3 regions of the Altererythrobacter sp. Root672 genome follow, and region 2 is predicted to be linked to each of the others. Evidence: predicted binding sites of a transcription regulator. Region 2 holds the regulator's gene; each other region holds the start of a gene.
What was found. The regulator LexA, encoded in region 2, represses DNA repair genes until DNA is damaged. The targets are predictions, from matches to a motif close to GTTCCNCNCTTGTTCT.

Region 1 (4,210 bases), 470 kb from region 2:
GGCAGTGTTTTCGCTTGTGGCGTTACTTGGCGCCGCCAGCGTCAGCTGCGCCTGTCGTAGTGGCGATACCGGCCGCCTGGGCGCCGATTCCCTCGGCAACGTCGGCCCGTACCTCATCGTTGTGAGCCAGGACCGTACCCGAGATCGCGCCCTCCTTGTCGAGCAGCACCGATTCCTCGGCGGTGCCGAGCTTGGCGAGGCGGACGTGGAGCGGTTCAGGGTAGAGGTAGTTGGTCGAGCCATTGGCGGCATCCACCGCACCGCCAATGATACCGCCAAGCAGGATGTTACCCGCCATGGCGCCGCCGAGCCGGCTCTGCACCAGCACGTAGGCGGGCTTGTAGCCTTCCTTGGTGATGTCGACCCGCAAGTCGTTGCGCCGCTTGAGATTGAGCTTGCACGGAGACACGCAAGTCGTGCCGTCGTTAAGGGTGATGGCGGCACCATCGGGATCGGTCCGCACGGTATAGTCCTGGCTGGTACCGTTGATGACCGTCGCGCAACCGGACAACGCAATAGAAAGGCCCGCGAGGGCCACAGTGTGGCGCAGTTTCATGTATTTCCCCCCAAGAAGTCGCAACGAACGGCGACGCGGAGGTACATGACTCAGAATGTGACCGTTACCAAGGGTGAATTTTGAAGGTTCTGCGGAAAAAGAAAGGGCCGCTCCACTGGGAGCGGCCCTTCGATTTCATACCGAGTGAATCGGTCCTTAGAACAGACCTTCGATCACGCCGTTCTCGAGCCGGATCTTCTCGGCGCTCGGGACCTTCGGCAGGCCGGGCATGGTCATGATGTCGCCGCAGATGGCGACGATGAAGCCAGCGCCAGCCGCCAGACGCACTTCGCGGACCGGCACCGTGTGGTGGCTCGGCGCGCCGAGCTTGGTCGGGTCGGTGGTGAAGCTGTACTGGGTCTTGGCCATGCAGATCGGCAGGTGGCCGAAACCGTCCTTCTCCCACTGGTGCAGCTGGTTGCGGACCGAGGAGTCGGCAATCGCTTCGTCCGCGCGGTAGATGCGGGTGGCGATCGTGTTGATCTTCTCGAAAAGCGGCATGTCAGACGGGTAGAGCGGGGCGAACTGCGACTGGCCGCTCTCGGCGATCTCGACCACGCGCTTTGCCAGTTCCTCGGTGCCGGCGCTGCCGTTGGCCCAGTGCGTGCAGACGAAGGCTTCGCTGCCAACAGCGGCGACCGCGTCCCTGATCGCCTGCACTTCGGCGTCGGTGTCGGTCACGAAGTTATTGATCGCCACGACTGCCGGCACACCGAACTGCTTCACGTTCTCGATGTGGCGGAGCAGGTTCACGACGCCCTTCTTCACCGCTTCGACGTCTTCCTTGCCGAGGTCGGCCTTGGCGACGCCGCCGTTCATCTTGAGCGCGCGCACGGTGGCGACGATCACGGCTGCCGACGGCTTGAGGTCCGCCTTGCGGCACTTGATGTCGAAGAACTTTTCGGCACCGAGGTCAGCGCCGAAACCGGCTTCGGTCACGACATAGTCGGCCAGCTTGAGCGCGGTCTTGGTCGCGGTCACCGAGTTGCAGCCGTGGGCGATGTTGGCGAACGGGCCGCCATGGATGAACGCCGGGTTGTTCTCCAGCGTCTGCACCAGGTTCGGCTGGATCGCGCTCTTGAGCAGCACGGTCATCGCGCCATGGGCGTTGATGTCGCGGGCGCGCACAGCGGTCTTGTCGCGGCGGTAGCCGATGATGATGTTGCCGATCGATTCCTCAAGGTCTTCGATCGAGGTGGCGAGGCACAGGATCGCCATGATTTCCGAAGCGACGGTGATGTCGAAGCCGGTCTCACGCGGGTAGCCGTTCGAAACGCCGCCCAGCGAGTTGACGATCTGGCGCAGCGCGCGGTCGTTCATGTCGAGCACGCGGCGCCAGGTGATGCGGCGGGTGTCGAGTTCGAGCGCGTTGCCCCAGTAAATGTGGTTGTCGATCATCGCGCTCAGCAGGTTGTGCGCGCTGGTGATCGCGTGGAAGTCGCCGGTGAAGTGGAGGTTGATGTCCTCCATCGGCACGACCTGGGCATAGCCGCCGCCGGCCGCGCCGCCCTTGACGCCGAAGCACGGGCCGAGGCTCGGTTCGCGCAGGCAGACGATGGAGTTCTTGCCGATGCGGTTGAGGCCGTCGTTGAGGCCGACCGAGGTGGTGGTCTTGCCTTCGCCCGCCGGAGTCGGGTTGATCGCGGTGACGAGGATCAGCTTGCCGTCTTGCTTGCTGGCCTGCTGGTTGATCCAGTCCATGGAGATCTTGGCCTTGAACCGGCCATAGGGTTCCAGCGATTCGTCAGGGATGCCCAGGCGGGCGCCGATTTCAGTAATCGGCTTCATCTTGGCTGCGCGGGCGATCTCGATATCGGTGGCCATCAGGCGTCCTCTTCCGGTTGCTGGCCCGCTATGAACCGCGGGCGTTAATTGGTCGCGATTTTTCGCAATCACGAAATTTTCGCAATCACGAATTTGTATGTGGCCCATACAATCTTACAGGCGCGATGCTCAAGGGCGAATCTTGCGGGTGGGCGTGTTCATCGGGGGATCGAGCGCGGCACAGCCTTGCAATGTTGGATTTTCCCGAATAAGTTCTCTTTTCGTTCCAAATTTCCGGAGGTTTGGTGGAACCGTTTCTCGTCATCGTGATCGTGCTTGTCGCCCTGGTGGCCGGTGCCGCACTCGGCTGGTTCGCCGGATCGCGCCCTGTCGCTGACTGGAAGGCGCGCCATGCGGAGGTCGATGCAGCGGCGAAGGAGCGCGAAGGGCAGTTCAAGCAGGCCGTGACGGAACTCGGCCAGACGCGGATCGAGAATGCGACGCTCAAGGCCAATGCCGAGAACTTCGACAAACAGATCGCGCAGCTCAACGAAGCACGCGCCGAGCTGCTGACCCAGTTCAAGGCGGCGGGCAGCGAAGTCCTGTCGAAGGCGCAGGAGGATTTCCTCAAGCGCGCCGAAGAGCGGTTCGGCAACTCGGAGAAAGCCAACAAGGAGGCGGTCTCCGCTCTGCTCGAACCGGTCAACCAGCGGCTCAAGAGCTACGAGGAGCAAGTTCGCGCCCTCGAAAGCCAGCGGGTCGACGCGTTCGGCCAACTGACCGGGTTGATCCAGTCGATGCGCGAAGGGCAGGAAGCTGTACGCAGCGCCGCGCAACAGCTCGGCAACAGCTTGCGCAACGCGCCGAAAGCGCGCGGGCGCTGGGGCGAACAGCAACTCAAGAACGTCCTCGAACAGTGCGGCCTGGCCGAACATACCGACTTCGTCACCGAGCATTCGGTGGACACCGACGAAGGACGGCTGCGTCCTGACGCGATCGTGCGCATTCCCGGCAACAAGCTGCTGGTGATCGACGCCAAGGTCTCCCTCAACGCCTACCAGGAAGCTTTCGAGGCGGCCGACGATGCCGAGCGCATTCGTCACCTCGATCTACACGCGGCCTCGATGCGCAACCACATCCAGACGCTGGGCGCCAAGAGCTACCAGAGCCAGTTCGAAGAAGCGCCCGACTACGTGCTGATGTTCGTGCCGGGCGAACACTTCATAGCCGCCGCGCTCGAGCATGATCCGCGCTTGTGGGACTTCGCTTTCGAGCGGCGCGTGTTGCTGGCGAGCCCGACCAACCTCGTCGCTATCTGCCGCACGGTCGCGCAAGTCTGGCGCCAGGACGGACTGGCACGCGAAGCCCGCGAGATCGGCCGCATGGGCGGTGAGCTTTATGACCGGCTGGCGAAGGTCACCGAAGACTTGACTAAGGTTGGGACGCACCTCGGTCGCGCCGTGGGCAGCTACAACGATTTTTCCCGCAGTTTTCAAAGTCGCGTGGTGGTCTCGGCCAAGCGCCTGCGGGACAAGCACATTGAGATTGGAAAGCGCGAAATCGAGGACGTGCAGCAGATTGAGATCGCGCCGGTTTACAGTCCGACCGACGATGCCCCAACGCCCCGCTTGGTCGATATCTCGGACGATGAAGACGAGGCCCGCCTCGCTTGACGGCCCGGCTCCTCTCGATCGTGCTGGCGCTGGTTTGCGCAGGCTGTTCGGAGGAGAATGCGCGGGCGGACGAGGTCAAGGACGCCACATCCTCGTCACCAACGCATCTCGCCAAGGGCAAGTGGGCGCCGCGAGACACTTGCACCGAAGTCGAGGGTGCAGACCTTTTCCGAGCGAACCTCGCCACCGCGGTGAAGGCGCGGGACGCAGATGCTCT
Region 2 (4,210 bases):
AATGGGCGGAGTGTTTCACTTGGCGATGAAGTCAGTCAGCACCCTGCTCGGCGTGCTGATGGTCTGCATGGGCGGCATCTGGGTACTTCAGGGCCTCAACATCGCCTTCCTCGACAGCTTCATGGCGAACGATCCGCAATGGGCGGTCTACGGCGCAATCCTCGCGCTGTTCGGCGTTGGCCAGGTGATCTGGAGCGCCACGCGCAAGCGTTGACGCCCGGGTCTGTCCTACTCGCCCCGGTTCTGTCATGGGCGTGAGCGGATGAACAAACTTACCCATCTGGATTCGCACGGCCAGGCGAGAATGGTCGACGTCGGCGGCAAGCCGGAAACCGCGCGCAGCGCGACTGCGGCCGGACGCATTCGTATGTCGGCAGAAGCGCTCTCGGCAATCCGCGACGGTAGTGGTCCGAAAGGCGATGTGCTCGCCGCCGCACGCATTGCCGGGATCATGGCCGCCAAGAAGACCGGCGAGCTCATTCCGCTGTGCCACCCGCTGGCGCTTGATGCGGTCACGGTGGACTTCACCTTCGAAGGCGACGGGATCCGCGTTACCACGCAGGCTTCGCTGACCGGCAAGACCGGGGTCGAGATGGAGGCCATGACCGCCGCTTCCATCGCCCTGCTCACGATTTACGACATGGCCAAAGCGATCGACAAAGGCATGGTCATCGGTGAGGTCCGCCTGCTCGAGAAAACCGGCGGCAAGAGCGGCACATGGAGGGCAGAGGGCGCGGGCGAATGACCCCGCCCCTACCCCTGATCGAGGCGCAGCAGCGGCTCCTGGACCTCGCCCGACCACTCGGCCCGGAAACCGTGACGGCGGAGCAATCGCTGGGGCGCTACCTGTGGAATGATCTGAGCGCCCGGCGGACGCAGCCCGCAGCCGATCTGTCGGCCATGGATGGCTACGCGGTTCAGGAGCCGAACGGCGGCCCCTGGCGCATAGTCGGCGAGAGCGCTGCTGGCCGGCCCTTTGCGGGGCTCCTGGAAGCCGGTGAGGCCATCCGGATCAGTACTGGCGCGCTCATGCCCGAGGGAGCCGTGGCCGTCCTGTTGCAGGAGGAAGCTCTCCGCGACGGCAGCGACCTGACCATCGCCCCCGATGGCGAAGCCTCCGCTCGACATATCCGCCGAAAGGGGTTCGACTTTGCGATCGGCGACACGATCCTTCAAGCCGGCACCCGAATGGGACCGGCACAACTCGCCCTCGTGGTTTCAGCCGGACTGGGCAGCACTGGCTTGGAAACCGGCAGCCTGCCTCGGGTCGCGGTAATCGACAACGGGGACGAGTTGGCGGTCGATCCCGCGGCGTGGGACGACCACCGCCTCCCCGCCAGCAACGGGGCGATGATCGCTGCCATGGTGCAACCGCTGTGCTCGTCGGTGGACCGACTCGGACCGGTGCCCGACAGCAGGGAAGCGCTGGCCAAGGCCCTGGGAACTGCGAGCGATGCCGATGTGATTGTCACCTCGGGCGGTGCTTCGGTTGGCGATCACGACCTGGTCAGGCCGGCGCTCGAAGAGTGGGGTGCGTCGATCGACTTTTGGCGAGTAGCGATGAAGCCGGGCAAGCCGCTTCTGGTTGCGCGGAAAGGGGACGCCCTCGTGCTCGGACTGCCGGGCAATCCGGTGTCCAGCTACGTCACGGCGTTCCTGTTCCTGCTCCCGCTCTTGCGCCGCCTTGCAGGAGCCAACAGTGCCTTGCCGGTCAAGTTCTCTGCACGAACGGCGACGGCCTTGCCTCCTGGTGGCCCCAGACTTGAGATGGTCCGGGCCCAACTCGCGGGCGGCATAGTCACCCCGCTTGGCCAGCAGGATTCGAGCGGCTTGCGCGCGCTTGCCATAGCCAATGCCCTGATCGAGCGGCCGATCGATGCCCCTTCCGCTGCGGCCGGAGACGAAGTCTCGATCTATTGGCTCCAAAATGGTGGGATGGGTTGACGAGTTCGCAAGAGTTGCTTAATTGTTCCTTGTTCGTTCCGAAGTGGAACATTTGAGGGAGAGCGCCTCCATGTTGACGGCCAAGCAGCACGAGCTTCTTCGTTACATCCAGGTAAAGCTGGAAGAGACCGGCATCTCTCCTTCGTTCGAGGAAATGAAGGAAGCGCTGGACTTGAAGAGCAAGTCGGGCGTCCACCGGCTGATCTCCGCGCTCGAAGAACGTGGCTTCATCAGGCGGCTTCCGAACCGCGCCCGTGCGCTCGAAGTTCTGCGTCAGCCTGAAAATGTGAGCCCTGCCTCGGCGCGGTCTGCACCGGCCAATGATTTGATTGGCAGAGCACCCCCACCGGCTTCCCGCCCCGAACCGGCGAACGACGTGATCGAGATTCCGCTCCACGGCCGAATTGCCGCCGGTGTCCCGATCGAAGCGCTCGAAGGCCAGGCCACGCTTCCGGTACCCGCTGCCCTCCTCGGAGCCGGCGAGCACTATGCGCTCGAGGTATCAGGGGATTCGATGATCGAAGCGGGCATCTTTGACGGCGACTTTGCGCTGGTGAAGCGGACCGATGTGGCGCGCGATGGCGACATCGTGGTGGCACTTGTGCGCAACGAGGAAGCGACGCTTAAGTACCTACGCCGCGAAAACGGCATGATCCGCCTCGATCCGGCCAACGGTGCCTACGATCCGCAGATCTATCCAGCTCATGAAGTCCAGGTTCAGGGCAAGCTGGCAGGGCTGCTGCGCCGCTATCACTGAGCCTATCGGCGGTCGGGTACTTTTCCCTGCCACCATCCATGGCTGCCTTGGCTCTGGGCGACAGTGTTCACGCGTTTGCTTTCAAAGGTGATCGCTAGTCCACCTGTCTCGCCAAGCGATCTTCGGTCGGCTTTGAACCAACGGGGACGGCAACTTGCCGGAAGCCAGCGGTCGGAGACCACAACGTCCACTCGTTCACATGCCGCAGCGAGCGCGCGTTCGGTGACGATCTCTCGGCTTCGGCTCATGAGAATTCGCCATTCGCGCGCACCACGCTGGATGGCAACGATGCAGAAATCACGGCTGCATTGCGCTCCGGGCCATTGTTCAAGCGGTACGGGCGAGCCTGAAACGCCAGCCAGTTCCATCAAGTTTTCGAGGGTGAAGTCGCTACGGGACTCGCGCAGCACCAGTAGCTGCTCGCCCTCGCCGGTTATCCCGACATGACGCCCGTCGCCGGAGATGAGCAGGTCGGGAATGGGGGTCGTCAACAACAGTCCAGTCGCGGCAAGCGCCGGCAATAGGCCTAAGAGGCGAACTCGACCTCGCCACAGCGCCAGCCATAGCCCTCCCACCACGAACAGCGCGAAAGCCAGGCCGCTCATCTGCGGCATCAGCTTGACTGCTCCGGGCTGCCCGGCGGTGAAGTGGGCGATCTGGAGCAAGAGTTCGAGCGACTGCCCGGCGAGCCACCAGGCTGGCGCCCCCGCCCCCACCAGGTCCAGAATCAACCCCAACGCAATCAGCGGCATCGACACGAAAGTCACGAGCGGGATCGCCACCACGTTAGCCACCGCGCCATAGATTCCCGCGCGATGGAAATGGAACAGCACGATCGGCGTCAGCACGATCTCGATCACTAGCCCGGTTGCCAGCAGCATCGCCGCCCGTCGCAAGCTCCAGGCGAGCCAGCCCTCCTCACGCGGCGCCAGAAAGGCCCGCACGGGCGCACAGCCGTGCAGCGCGACGATCGAAACCACGGCGGCAAAACTCATCTGAAAACTCGGCCCAGCCAGCGCTTCGGGCCAAACCAGCAGGACCGCGATCGCCGTTACGGCCACCATGCGCAGCGACAGCGGTTCGCGGCCGAGCGCCAGGGCCACGAGGACGAGCATGGCACCCACACAGCAGCGCACGGTGGGGACTTCCGCGCCCGTCAGCAGGGTATACCCAACCCCAACCAAGGCGCCCGAGCCCGCGGCGACCAATGGCAATCTCACCCGCAACGCCATCCATGGCCACAGCGCCAAAAGCTTGATCGAAACGAAGTAGGCCGCGGCGATCACTGCGCTGACATGCAACCCGCTGATCGAGAGCAAATGGGTCAGCCCCGCGTCGCGCATGGCCTCCTCGTCCGACGAGGCGATCGCGCCTCGATCTCCGCTGGCGAAGGCGGCGGCTATGGCACCCGCTGAACCGTCGAGACGGGACCGGACATGCTGGGACAGCGAACGTTGCACGCTCGCCAGCAGAGCCCCACCATGGGCCTTCTCGAGGAGTTCGATGTCG
Region 3 (4,210 bases), on a different contig from region 2:
CGCGGTTTCGATATAGTCGGTTAGGTCGAATTCGTCGTCGTCGATCGGGTCGCCCAGTTCGATGGGCAGCTTCCCCGTACCTTCGGAGGTCAGGATCGGCATCTTGAGCAGCGAGCCAAACGAAGGGCGGTGATCGTCTTCCTCGGCCTCGTCTGAGTCGTCGGATTCGTAACCGACTTCCTCGTCATCCTCCTCCTCGCTCTCGTCGAGTTGGTAGACGGCCTCGAAGAGTTCCTCATCTTCGGCCTCATCGTCATCGGCCAATGCATAGGCCTCCTCTTCGGCAGCGATGCCGAATGACGGGAGCGGCAGAGGATCGAATCCGGTGGGCGTGGGGACGTCATCGGTCGGTGCGGGCGGTTCGCTATAGGTCACGTTGATCGAAAGTCCTGTCGGCAGGCCGAGATCCTCGACGTGATCTTCGAAATCGGTGTCGGTTCGGGCTTCAAGGACCTGGTCGATCTCGAGCAGGAGCTCATCCGAATCGAGAGAGTCGGCGAGTTCCTTCCAGTTGATCACCCCATAGATGAAGTCGATCGTGTCATCGTCGCTCGAATAAGGCAGTAGAATCCCGCGGTAGGCGAGAGTCGCCCCGCGCTGGTTCACGAACTCCGCCTCGAAGCCGATCGGCGCCTGGTTGGCGAGGATCTGCATGTAATGGTCGGTGATGCGCGTCAGCAGCGAGCGCGCCGGCACGTCGGCCAGCGTCAACAGCTCTGCATCGCCTTCGCCGCATTCTTCCGCCAGCTTGTCGCCGATAAAGGAGATGCCGGGGTTCTCGATACCCCTGCTGAAGTCGAGCAACACGCTGTAGGGACCGAAGTCGGGGAGGCTATCCAGTTCGAGGTCTTCGATCGCCGGGTAGTTGCGGTCGTCGAGCAGGCTGGCCCAATGATTATAGGCGCGCACCTGCATGCGCCGTTCGTCCTGACCGATCTCGGGACGTGGCGGAGTGCGACGAACGGGTTCGTCGTCGGCCGGGTCATAGCCGTCACCGTCGGCAATAGGCCCGAAGTTGCCCCGCACCGTGTCCATGCAGCTAGTCCCCTAAACCTCTTCGCGACTGCCTATGGGCGCGGCATAGTTAATTACCCGTAAAATTCCCCTCGTGCCGCCGGCGCTTTCCGTATCCGGCCAAGGCTTTGCGCAGCGCTAGGCCGGGTCCGGGATGGCGAGGCCCCGGTCGGTGCCGCACAGGCGGTCCCAGAAGCGGAAATAGAGCCCGTAGTTGCAGCGGTACGCATCATGATGCCGCTGGTGGTGGCTCGCGGTAATCAGCCAGCCGCCTAGCCTGGAATGGACGAGCGCGCGGGGAAACATCTCCCACCCCATGTGGTTGGTCACGCCCATCAGGGTCATGATCGCCAGCACCAGGCCGAGCATGGCGACATGGATCGGCACCACGAACACCAGCAACGGAATGACCACGGCGCCGCTCAGGGCCTCGATCGGGTGGAAGCTCATCGCCGCCCAGGCGGTTGGCGGTCGGCTCGCATGGTGGACCGCGTGGGCGGCCCGGAACCAGCGCGGACGGTGGAACAGGCGGTGGGTCCAGTAGAACCAGGTATCGTGTAGGAGGAGATAAGCGAAGAGCGAGACCGGCAAGTACCACAGCGGATAGTCGGCAAGGCCGGTGTAGATCTGCGTCCAGCCGCGGTTTTGCCAGCCCCACGCGACGATTCCGGCAGGAACCCCATAGATCGCCGCCGAGGCGAGCGACCAGACGATCTCGCGCCGGATTTGCGGGTCCAGCCCGGCATAGAGCCCTGGGTGGATGCGGCGTGTGACGAACGCGAACACTCCGCTTGAAAGCGCATAGCGTGCAGCGACGATGGCCGTCATGGCCAGGGCTGAGAGAGCCAGTTCGTTCACGCGCACATGCTGCCACAAGCAGCCATCCTTTGGGAAGCGACGGCTTGCGGTGTTAGCCCAGGCCTTGGCCCCAGACAGCGCACTGCGGGTCGAGTCCGACGAGATGGCGGCGCAGGGCCGTGCGCGCCAGGCGTTCGGTCTCGACCTTGCGCCGGGCGGCGGCCAGCGGATGGCTTGGCGCCGGCCGGACGATCTCGGCGTCGTATTCGTCGGCCACGATCACGCCGCAGCAATCGGGACGGAAGTCGGGGCCTTCCAGACAGGTGCGGTCAAGTTCAGGCGGCAGGCCCCAGAAGAACTTGTCGCAGAAATCGAGATAGTCGGGCCACTTGCCGTCACCCAGCAAGTCCGACCGGGCGGTCTTGATCTCGACGATGACGATATGGCCCTTGGCGTCGATCCCCATGAGGTCCGCTCGCCGCCCGTTGCGCAGCGGCATTTCGGGGAGAGCCCAGATGTCGTTGCGCGCAAATAGCCGGCAGATGCCGCGCGCCACCGCTGCCGCACGACGTTCAGAGAGTTCGGAGCCAAGAGCGAGACTGGGAGAATCGGCCATTCACCCAAAATGGAACAGATGTGGAACATGGTCAAGGTAGCGTCATGCACGGATCGTTAGGGGCCGCTGGTGCATGACTGCGTGCTCCAGGGTTTGAGGATGGTGCTGGAAGCATGGGCGTGCCTGCGCGGAACATTGCGAAACAGCTGGCCGCGCCAGTGGTCCAGCTGTTCACCAATCCCACCTCGGGATCGTATTCGCGCGAGCGCATTGCGGAGCTGGCGCGGTCGCTGGAGGCAGAGGGTGCGACTGTCCTTCACTGCGACAGTGGCGGTGACCCCGAGTTCGCCGAAACCGCCACCCACGTCTGCGTTGTCGGCGGAGATGGAACCGTGCGCCGCGTGGCTGGTGCGATGGCTCGGCAGACGCGTGCGGTTCCGCTCAGCATCTACCCTTCGGGAACCATCAACCTGCTCGCGCGAGAAGCGGAATATCCTGCCGATCCGCGCGCCTTTGCCCGGCTCGTCCTCCAAGGCCGCGCGGGGCGCCCGCACTATCCTGTCGCGCTGGGTGACGGGTTCTTCTTTTCTTGCGCCGGAGCAGGGCCGGACAGCTACGCGGTTGAGCGTGTCTCGTTGCCGCTCAAGCGGCGGATCGGGCGCCTCGCCTACGCTGCCGCGTTCTGTAAGTTGCTGTGGCATTGGCCGCGGCACTCCATTCGCCTCGAGGCCGAAGGCCGGGTGCTCGAATGCGAGGCGTTCTATGTCGCCAAGGGCCGCTATTACGCTGGCGCATGGAGCCTCGCCCGGGCGGCTCGCGTGCACGATCCGCTGTTGCACCTCGTCGCCCTGCCCAGGGCTCGGCGTCGCGACTATGCGCGTTTCGTGTTCGGCTTGATCTGCGGACGCGACGCTTCGCGCCAGGCGGGCGTGGTGAGCTTCACCTGTCGAGAGCTGACCGCCACGTGCAAAGTCGCGCTCCCGTTGCAGGCGGATGGGGACATCGTCGGCACGCTTCCGGCCTCGATGGCCGTCAGCGAAGTGCCGCTGGCCTTCTGTTAGGCGGCACCGGCGGGGTTGAGCAGCGCCATCACGGCGGCTCGGGCGTCGATGAATTCCTCCCACAGCGCCTGGGCGGCAGGCTTGGGATCGACTCCGCGCGCACTTACCGACAGCAGCGCGACGATACCGGGCTGCATGAAGGCGGAAATATCGGCGATGCCGTGTTCGGCGCGCTCCCGACGCCAGGGATCGGCGCCCTGCAACAGTTCGCCAATCTCGCGCCCGTCAGCGGAGGCCGGTTCGGTTTCGACTCGGGCAAGGGTTGCGACCACTCGGGCGGCCTCGGCCAGCGCCGTCCAGCGTAGCGAGGCTTCGAGCGTCTCATTCCGTCCCGGCACAAAGTTGTCGGGCGCGGCGTAGAAGGAGGGCGGCATGGCGTTCATCGCCTGCCGGGTTAGCGCTTCGCTGCTTGCGAATTGGTTAGCGCCCGAAGCCGGTTAGGCTCCGGGCACCGAATCTTACTGGCCTTCAGGCGGCGGACCGAACGGATCGCCTTCGTCATCGAGTCCGAGATCGACGTTGGCCCCGCCACCGTCCTTCACCAGGCGGTTGTTTTCCTCGCAGACGTATTCGCGAATCTCCCAGGTCTTCTCTCGGCGGAACGCGAGCTGTTGGACGTAGGGTTCGGTCAGCACGTCGGGGTCGGTGATAGTGGTCTCGATCCGCAGCACGTCGGGCTTATCAAGCCAGATCCTCTCCTGGATGCGCATTTTCTCGCCGTGGGGAATGCCGCCGGAAATGTCGGTCACCGGGCTGAAGCCGACCGTGTCGACAAGCAGCG

Region 1: a site for LexA is predicted at 2,593-2,608, ahead of rmuC (DNA recombination protein RmuC). Genes of this name have one in related genera too.
Region 3: a site for LexA is predicted at 2,440-2,455, ahead of ASD76_RS13920 (MmcB family DNA repair protein). Genes of this name have one in related genera too.

What each region holds. Positions count from the first base shown of each region.
Region 1 is NZ_LMHH01000001.1:1,541,537-1,545,746, reverse strand. Features, by position in the region: gene ASD76_RS07430 (PEGA domain-containing protein) at 23-556, opposite strand; gene ASD76_RS07425 (formate--tetrahydrofolate ligase) at 713-2,380, opposite strand; gene rmuC (DNA recombination protein RmuC) at 2,626-3,993, shown strand; gene ASD76_RS07415 (SH3 domain-containing protein) at 3,990-4,210, shown strand, end outside.
Region 2 is NZ_LMHH01000001.1:1,075,259-1,079,468, forward strand. Features, by position in the region: gene ASD76_RS05230 (hypothetical protein) at 2-214, shown strand; gene moaC (cyclic pyranopterin monophosphate synthase MoaC) at 263-745, shown strand; gene ASD76_RS05240 (molybdopterin molybdotransferase MoeA) at 742-1,944, shown strand; gene lexA (transcriptional repressor LexA) at 2,015-2,701, shown strand; gene ASD76_RS05250 (ComEC/Rec2 family competence protein) at 2,704-4,210, opposite strand, start outside.
Region 3 is NZ_LMHH01000002.1:540,940-545,149, forward strand. Features, by position in the region: gene ASD76_RS13910 (hypothetical protein) at 1-1,035, opposite strand, end outside; gene ASD76_RS13915 (sterol desaturase family protein) at 1,153-1,842, opposite strand; gene ASD76_RS13920 (MmcB family DNA repair protein) at 1,925-2,428, opposite strand; gene ASD76_RS13925 (diacylglycerol/lipid kinase family protein) at 2,542-3,429, shown strand; gene ASD76_RS13930 (hypothetical protein) at 3,426-3,803, opposite strand; gene ASD76_RS13935 (hypothetical protein) at 3,888-4,210, opposite strand, start outside.